2 regions of the Streptomyces sp. NBC_00104 genome follow, and region 1 is predicted to be linked to the other one. Evidence: riboswitches for the same ligand, from Rfam matches in the RefSeq annotation. Region 1 holds a riboswitch; the other holds the start of a gene.
What was found. A riboswitch is a leader RNA that binds a small molecule or an ion and turns the genes downstream of it on or off. The one in region 1 is predicted to bind glycine.
Positions count from the first base shown of each region.

Region 2: linked by a shared signal. The riboswitch ahead of gcvP (aminomethyl-transferring glycine dehydrogenase) and the one ahead of gcvT (glycine cleavage system aminomethyltransferase GcvT) in region 1 are both predicted to bind glycine.

Region 1 covers NZ_CP108215.1:7,790,421-7,794,833, reverse strand. The annotation lists gene OG272_RS34330 (enhanced serine sensitivity protein SseB) at 1-435, opposite strand, end outside; gene OG272_RS34325 (AAA family ATPase) at 602-1,270, opposite strand; glycine riboswitch at 1,487-1,585, shown strand; gene gcvT (glycine cleavage system aminomethyltransferase GcvT) at 1,747-2,889, shown strand; gene gcvH (glycine cleavage system protein GcvH) at 3,074-3,451, shown strand; gene glyA (serine hydroxymethyltransferase) at 3,470-4,413, shown strand, end outside.
Region 2 covers NZ_CP108215.1:1,822,538-1,826,950, forward strand. The annotation lists gene gcvP (aminomethyl-transferring glycine dehydrogenase) at 1-1,818, opposite strand, end outside; glycine riboswitch at 1,991-2,087, opposite strand; gene OG272_RS07935 (PRC-barrel domain-containing protein) at 2,211-2,579, shown strand; gene OG272_RS07940 (DNA polymerase IV) at 2,920-4,272, opposite strand; gene OG272_RS07945 (MerR family transcriptional regulator) at 4,331-4,413, opposite strand, start outside.

The DNA.
Region 1 (4,413 bases):
TCCGTCCAGTGTGGTCCGCCCGGCCCGGCACAGCTCGGCCACGGCGGGCGGCGGCAGCGGGATGCCCACGACAGCGTCCGGGTTCAGGGCGAGGCCGATCTGCGGGGGCAGACCGCGCGCGAACTCGACGGCCGGGGCGATGGTGTACGACATGTGGTTGCCGACGACCTGGCGGAACTGCTCCTCGGAGCTGAAGACCGGCACGTACGCCTGCCCGTCGAACTCCATCGTGGGCAGGTCCAGCTGACCGCTGTGCGGACCGCCGCCCTCCGGCAGCGGCACCCACACGAAGCTGCGGGCAAGCACCTCCACGATGCGCGCCCCGGCCTGGGGCACCCCGAGAGACGCGGACAGCACCTCCTCCAGCTCATTGCCGGGCCACCCGCCGTGCCCATGGGGATACGCCTGTGCCGGAAAGTCCGCCGGGAAGTCCATCTGCTGCCTACCGCTTTGCTCCGTGATGCTGTTGTAGCTGCACCTTAACGCCCCGGCCGCCCCGGGCACCCCTGAAGGGGCGCGGGGAACCGCGGAATCAACCACCACGCACCCGCACCCCCCGAGCCCTCCCCGCGATCTCACCCCCCGAGCTCTCCCCTGGATCTCACCCCACGAAGTCGATCCGCTTCAGCGCATCCGCGGCGGCCCGGTCAATGATCACCGCCGCCCCACACCCCTGCGGCAGCCGCCCCTTCTCCACCGCACTCAGCAGCCGGGTCATGGCGCCCCGGTGCCGGGCGAAGGCGTAGCGCGACACCCCCCGCCCCCGCTCCCGCTGCCCGTCCCGCGCCTCACCGGGAGTCACGTCGAGCAACAGCAGGTGCAATGTGCCGCCCCGCCTTACGGCCTCGCGCGCGAGCCAACTTCGTACCCACGCCTGGGCTCCGCAGTCGTGCACGACGATGCCCTCCCCCGAGCGGAGGGCACGCCGCAGCCCGGCGTAGTGGGCGAGGCGTACGAAGGGCCGGTAGAGCGCGTACGGCAGATGGCGGGCGAAGCGCGCGTCGAAGCGGTCGCGGGTGTCCTGGGAGTCGATCCGGACGCCGGGCACCGCCCGCCGCATCAGCGTCGACTTGCCGCTGCCGGGCAGCCCGGTGACGACCACCAGGTCGCCCGGTCCGAAGGACAGCCCGTGGGGACTCCGCCCGGCCCGCTCCCTGAGGTCGCGGACGACCGCCCTCGGGAACGGGCCGCACGCCTCACCGGCCGGTACGACGGGCTGCTCGGGCATCGCGATGCCCGAGGTCGTCGCGTATGCCGTGGTCCTGTTCACCGTGATCGTCCTCCCCAGGGGTTGGAGGTCCCATCCCCACAGATTGTAAAGAGAAGGTAATGCCCGATCCCTCCTGGTTCAGTCCTCGTCCTGCCACAAGAGTGCTACGGACCGCTGTGTCCGCCTGTGCTCCGTCGTCCCTCTCTGTGAAAGGTCCCCCTGCCGCACCGCGTCGATGCGTGCAATGATGTGCCCGCCAACTGCATACCGGCCGCTTGAATCCGCGCGGGAGAGCTCCCAGCAGCCGTTCGCTGGGGCGCCGAAGGAGCAAGTCCCTCCCTTGAATCTCTCAGGCCCAGATACCGCGCGGGCGAGGCACATCTGAAAAGCGGGCCGCATTCCTCTTCCACGGAGGGCGGCTCCACCCACGGTGCAAGTCACGACCACCGGTACGTACGGTCGTGGTGAACCTCTCAGGTTCCGATGACAGATGGGGAGGATCTTTCCTCGCCTGTCATGCCCTGGGAGCAGAACCGATGAGCAGTAGCCCGACCGCTGGATCGCGCCGTACCGCGCTCGATGCCCTGCATCGCTCGCTCGGTGCCACGATGACCGACTTCGCAGGCTGGGACATGCCCCTGCGCTACGGCTCCGAACGCGACGAGCACACCGCCGTCCGCACGAGGGCCGGCCTCTTCGACCTCTCCCACATGGGCGAGATCACCGTCTCCGGCCCGCGGGCCGCCGCGCTGCTGGACCACGCGCTGGTCGGCAACATCGGCGGGGTGAAGCCCGGCCGCGCCCGCTACACCATGATCTGCCGCGAGGACGGCGGCATCCTCGACGACCTGATCGTCTACCGGCTGGCGGACACGGAGGCCGGATCCTCGACCTACCTGGTCGTCGCGAACGCCTCCAACGCCCAGGTGGTGCTGGACGCGCTCGTCGAGCGTTCCGCCGGGTTCGACGCCGAGGTGCGGGACGACCGGGACGCGTACGCGCTGCTCGCCGTGCAGGGCCCCGAGTCGCCCGGGATCCTGGCCTCCCTCACCGACGCCGATCTCGACGGTCTGAAGTACTACGCGGGGCTGCCCGGCACGGTCGCCGGAGTCCCCGCGCTGATCGCCCGCACCGGGTACACCGGTGAGGACGGCTTCGAGCTGTTCGTGAAGCCGGAGCACGCCGTCGAGCTGTGGCAGGCGCTGACCAAGGCGGGCGAGGGCACCGGCCTGGTGCCCTGCGGGCTGTCCTGCCGGGACACGCTGCGCCTGGAGGCGGGGATGCCGCTGTACGGGCACGAGCTGTCCACCGCGCTGACGCCCTTCGACGCCGGGCTCGGGCGGGTCGTGAAGTTCGAGAAGGAGGGCGACTTCGTCGGGCGCACGGCGCTGGCAGCGGCCGCCGAGCGCGCTGCCGTCGCTCCTCCGCGTGTCCTCGTCGGGCTGGTCGCCGAGGGCCGCCGGGTGCCGCGCGCCGGGTACCCGGTCGTCGCCGACGGCAAGGTGATCGGCGAGGTCACCTCCGGCGCGCCCTCCCCCACCCTGGGCAGGCCGATCGCCATGGCGTACGTCGACGCCCCGCACTCCGCGCCGGGCACCGCCGGTGTGGGCGTGGACATCCGGGGCAGCCACGAGCCGTACGAGGTCGTGGCGCTGCCGTTCTACAAACGGCAGAAGTGACACTTTCGTAGTCGTTGGTTCGTCGTCACATGCGCAGCCGTATGCGAAGTCGTATGCGAAGTCGTCCGGAAGCGGCACCCGTGCGGAGCCCGAGCGTGACACTGGGCACATCCGCGCTGCTCAACAGCGGTTTCAGCTGTCCCCCATTCATCACCACTCCCCCGCGTACAGGAGAATTCAGGCCATGAGCAACCCCCAGCAGCTGCGCTACAGCAAGGAGCACGAGTGGCTGTCGGGCGCCGAGGACGGCGTCTCGACGGTCGGCATCACGGAGTTCGCGGCGAACGCGCTCGGCGATGTCGTCTACGCCCAGCTCCCCGAGGTGGGCTCCACGGTGACCGCGGGCGAGACCTGCGGCGAACTGGAGTCCACGAAGTCGGTCAGCGACCTGTACTCGCCGGTCTCCGGTGAGATCACCGAGATCAACGAGGACGTCGTCAGCGACCCGTCGCTGGTGAACACCGCCCCGTTCGAGGGCGGATGGCTGTTCAAGGTACGTGTCGCGCAGGAGCCGGACGATCTGCTCTCCGCCGACGAGTACGTCGCCCACACCGCCGGCTGAGAAGACGAGGTCGTACGCATGTCGCTGCTGAACACGCCCCTGCACGAGCTGGACCCGGAGGTCGCCGCGGCCGTCGACGCCGAGCTGCACCGCCAGCAGTCCACCCTGGAGATGATCGCCTCGGAGAACTTCGCTCCCGTCGCGGTCATGGAGGCCCAGGGCACGGTCCTCACCAACAAGTACGCCGAGGGCTACCCCGGCCGCCGCTACTACGGCGGCTGCGAACACGTCGACGTCACCGAACAGATCGCCATCGACCGCGTCAAGGACCTCTTCGGCGCCGAGTACGCCAACGTCCAGCCCCACTCCGGCGCCTCCGCCAACCAGGCCGCCCTCTTCGCCCTGGCCCAGCCCGGCGACACCATCCTCGGCCTGGACCTCGCCCACGGCGGCCACCTCACCCACGGCATGCGCCTGAACTTCTCCGGCAAGCAGTTCAACGTCGTCGCCTACCACGTCGACACCGCCACCGGCCTCGTCGACATGGCCGAACTGGAGAAGCTCGCCAAGGAGCACCGGCCGAAGGTGATCATCGCGGGCTGGTCGGCGTACCCGCGTCAGCTGGACTTCGCCGAGTTCCGCCGGATCGCCGACGAGGTCGGGGCGTATCTGTGGGTGGACATGGCGCACTTCGCGGGCCTGGTCGCCGCCGGGCTGCACCCCAACCCCGTCGAGCACGCGGACGTGGTCACGTCCACCACGCACAAGACGCTCGGCGGTCCGCGCGGCGGGATCATCCTCGCCAAGAAGGAGTTCGCGAAGAAGCTGAACTCCTCCGTCTTCCCCGGCTTCCAGGGCGGCCCCCTGGAGCACGTGATCGCCGCGAAGGCGGTGTCCTTCAAGGTCGCTGCCTCGGAGGACTTCAAGGAGCGCCAGCGCCGCACCGTCGAAGGCGCGCGGATCCTCGCCGAGCGGCTGACGGCCCCGGACGCGCGTGAGGCCGGCGTGGACGTCCTGTCCGG
Region 2 (4,413 bases), 6.0 Mb from region 1:
GTGCGCCGAGGACGGGATGAGACACACGGTCCGCTGCTCGTCGCCACGGGCCCGGTGGTACCCGCGTACGGCCAGCAGCCCGGCCAGCTCACCCTGCGAACCCGCGTTCGGCTGCAGGGACACCTTGTCGTACCCGGTGGCCTCCGCCAGCCGCTCCTCCAGCTCACGGATGAGCGTGAGGTACCCCTGCGCCTGCCCGGCGGGCGCGAACGGGTGCAGCTGCCCGAACTCCGGCCACGTCACCGGCTCCATCTCGGTGGTCGCGTTGAGCTTCATCGTGCAGGAGCCCAGCGGGATCATCCCCCGGTCCAGCGCGTAGTCCCGGTCGGCGAGCCGGCGCAGGTAGCGCAGCATCGCGGTCTCGGAGCGGTACTCGTGGAACACCGGGTGCGTGAGGTAGTCGTCCGCCCGCAGCAGCGCCTCGGGCAGCGTGTCCGCCGCGGCGTCGTCGAGGGCCTCGACGTCCCCCTCCACCCCGAACGCGGTCCATACGGCCCCCAGCTGCGCCCGCGTCGTCGTCTCGTCGCAGGAGATCGACACCAGGTCGGCGTCCACGAGGTGCAGGTTCACGCCATGTTCCCGCGCGGCGGCCACGACCTCACCGGCCCGCCCCGGCACCCGCACGGTGAGCGTGTCGAAGTACGCGCCGTGCACGACCTCGATCCCTCCGGCCGTGAGCCCCGCGGCGAGCACGGTGGCGTACCGGTGCGTACGCCGGGCGATGGTCCGCAGCCCCTCCGGCCCGTGGTACACGGCGTACATGCCGGCCATCACGGCGAGCAGCACCTGAGCCGTGCAGATATTGCTGGTCGCCTTCTCCCGACGGATGTGCTGCTCACGCGTCTGCAGGGCGAGCCGGTACGCCTTGTGTCCGTCCGCGTCCACGGAGACGCCCACGAGCCGCCCGGGCAGACTGCGCGCGAACTTCTCCCGTACGGCCATGTAGCCCGCGTGCGGCCCGCCGAAGCCCATCGGCACACCGAACCGCTGCGTCGTCCCCACCGCGATGTCGGCGCCGAGCTCACCCGGGGAGACCAGCAGCGTGAGGGCGAGCAGGTCGGCGGCGACGGTGACGAGCGCGCCGAGCTCGTGCGCCTGCTCGATGACCGGCTTCAGATCCCGTACGACACCGGAGGCACCCGGGTACTGCAACAGCACCCCGTTGATCTCCCGCGCGGCGATGTCGGCCGGAATCCCCTCACCGAGGTCGGCGACGACGACCTCGACACCGGTCGGCTCGGCACGGGTCTCGATCACGGCGATCGTCTGCGGCAGCACGTCCGCGTCGACGAGGAAGAGGCCCTTCTTGTTCTTCCCCATACGCCGGGACAGCGCCACGGCCTCGGCGGCGGCGGTGCCCTCGTCGAGCAAGGAGGCGCCGGAGGTGGGCAGCCCGGTCAGATCGGCGACCATGGTCTGGAAATTGAGAAGGGCCTCGAGCCGCCCCTGGGAGATCTCCGGCTGATACGGCGTGTAGGCGGTGTACCAGGCCGGGTTCTCCATGACATTCCGCAGAATGACGGGCGGCGTGAACGTCCCGTAGTACCCGAGCCCGATCATCGATCCGAGCACCTGGTTGCGGTCCGCCAGCGAACGCAGCTCGGCGAGTACCTCGGCCTCGGTGCGCGCGCCCGGCAGATCCAGCGCCTCGGCGTTCTTGATCACGTCCGGGACCGCGGCGGCCGTCAGCTCGTCGAGCGAGCCGTATCCGACGTGCGCGAGCATCTTGGCCCGGGCTTCGACGTCCGGTCCGATATGGCGCCGCTCGAAGGGGATTCCCTGTTCGAGCTCGGAGAGCGGGATGCGATGGGCGGTCATTACGGAGGCCTCCTGGTCTGACACGACCTTCGAGGGGCACCACGGCACGGGTGCCCGTACGGCCTCCCCCTCTGTCATCTCAACCTGAGAGCTTCACCGGTCCAGGTGCGGACCGGCTTTCACCGTCGGTGAGAGCGGAAGCCGTGACACCCGCCCTGCTTTCCAGAGTGACCTCGTCCATGCGGTACGTGAGCCTGAGAGATTCCGGGGAGGAGTTGCTCCTTCGGCGCCTCCGGATGGTTTCCGGAGGACTCTCCCGCACGGGGTCAGCAGCCGGTGCCAGCGTATCAGCGCGGTCCACGCACGAGTCTTCGAGTGGCCACCTTCCCCAATGTGCCTTTTCGTAGGGGTGAGGATGATTCGCGACTCCTCTGCGACCTCTTGGAGGGCCCGTGCAGACCGACATCGATCCGCGCAACCTGATCGGCCGCAAGGCGTTCGACCGCAAGGGCAGCAAGATCGGCACCGTGGACGAGGTCTACCTCGACGACGCCACCGGCATCCCCGAGTGGGCGGCGATACGCATGGGCTTCTTCGGTCGCGACGCCTTCGTACCCCTGGAGCCGAGCGAACTGATCGAAGGCACCCTCCGCGTCCCCTTCGACCGCGCCCTCATCAAGGACGCCCCCGACTTCGGCGTCGGCCGCCACCTCTCCCCCGAACAAGAACTCCAGCTCTACCACCACTACGGCCTCGACCTGGCCCCACCCCCGCCCATGGACCACGACTTCGGCAACGTGACGGGCCAGGAAGAACCCTGAGCAAGACCCTCATCCCAACCCCCACACGTCTCCCGAGCCCGCTCCCCCTCACCCCGCTCCCCCCACCCCCGCGGCCTCTGCTCCACGCGCACCCCTGCGGCCGCAGAGACTCCCGGCACTCGACCACGCGGCCGCTGACGCTTCTCGCCCCCACCTCGCCCCGCCTCTGACGCACCTCACCCCCACCCCGCGTCTCCCACGCCACTGTCCTCACCCGACGCGGCCCCTCGTGCGGCCCCCTCGGACCCGCGCAAACCCGCGCACTTTCTCGTGTCGGCCCCCTCGCTCCAGCCGCAACGACGCCCCACCCCGACAACGCGGACCGGCAGCCCCACCAGCCTCAGCCCCGCACCCCACCCGGCACCAACGGCAAGGGCTCCGCCGCCTCCAGCGCCGGATCATCGGTCCTGAAGGTCCGTACCCGCCCCGGCCCCACGTCGTCCGGTGTCTCGAACCGCACGGTCACCCGCCCCAGCCCACTCCCCTGCACCCACCCATGCCCGTACTCGGCATGCCGCACGTCGTGCCCGGCCCTCCAGAGCCGCTCCCCGCCCCCACGCTCCTCCACGGCGGACACCTCCGCGGCGGAACCGGCCTCCTCCTCCACCAGGTCCGGCTCCCCGGCCGCCTGCGCGAACAAGTCCTCCTGCGTGTAGTCGGCGAGCCCGCTCACTCCCACCCCCAGCAACCGCACCCCACCCGTCGTGTCCACGGCCTCCAGCAACCGCCCCGCGGCCTCCCGCACCACCGCGGGGTCGTCCGTGGGCCCACGCAACGTCTCGGATCGGGTCAACGTCGAAAAGTCGTACCGTCGCACCTTCAACACGATCGTCCGCCCCGACAGCCCGGCCTCCCGCAGCCTCCGCACACACCGGTCCGCGAGCCGCTGCACCTCCATCCGAACCCGCACCCGGTCGTGGATGTCCACGTCGTACGTGTCCTCCACCGACACCGACTTCGTGTCCCGCTCGGCCACGACCGCCCGGTCGTCCCGCGCCAGCGCCATCGCGTACAGCCCATGCCCATGGGCCTTCCCCAGCAGCCGTACGACCTCGTCCTCCCCCGCCTCCGCGATCTCCTCGACCGTGGTGATGCCGGCCCGCCGCAGATGGTCCCCGGTCGCCGGCCCCACGCCCGGCAGGATCCGCACGGACATCGGCCCCAACAACGCCCGCTCGGTCCCGGGCTCGATCAGCACCAGCCCGTCCGGCTTGGCCTGCTCGGAGGCGATCTTCGCGAGCATCTTGGAGGCCGCGAGCCCCACGGACCCCGTGAGCGCCGTCACCGCCCGTATGTCCGCACGCAGCCGCTCCCCCACCAGCCGCGCCGACTCCGCGTCCCGGGCCGCGCCCCCGGCCTCCAGGTCCACGAACGCCTCGTCCAGGCTCAACGGCTCCACCAGTGGCGACAGATCACGCAACAACCCCATGACCTGATCGCTGATCGCCCGGTAGAACGTGAAGCGCGGCGTCAGATACGCGGCGTTCGGCGCGAGCCGGCGCGCCTGCGCCATCGGCATCGCCGAGTGCACCCCGAAGACCCGCGCCTCGTACGAGGCGGTCGCGACCACCCCACGCGGCCCCAGCCCACCCACGACCACGGCCTTCCCCCGCAGACTCGGCTTGGACGCCTGCTCCGCCGAGGCGTAGAAGGCATCCATGTCGAGATGCAGGATCGTGGGCGCGGTTCTCACATCTCCGATGCTGCCCTACGCCACTGACAACCCCCCGTACGACGAGCGGCGGGGCCGGTCAGACCGCCCGGTTCCGCCGCCGCGCGAGCTCGTCCGCCGGATTCTGGCCCACGAGCGTCTCCCCCGTGTCGACCCGCTCCC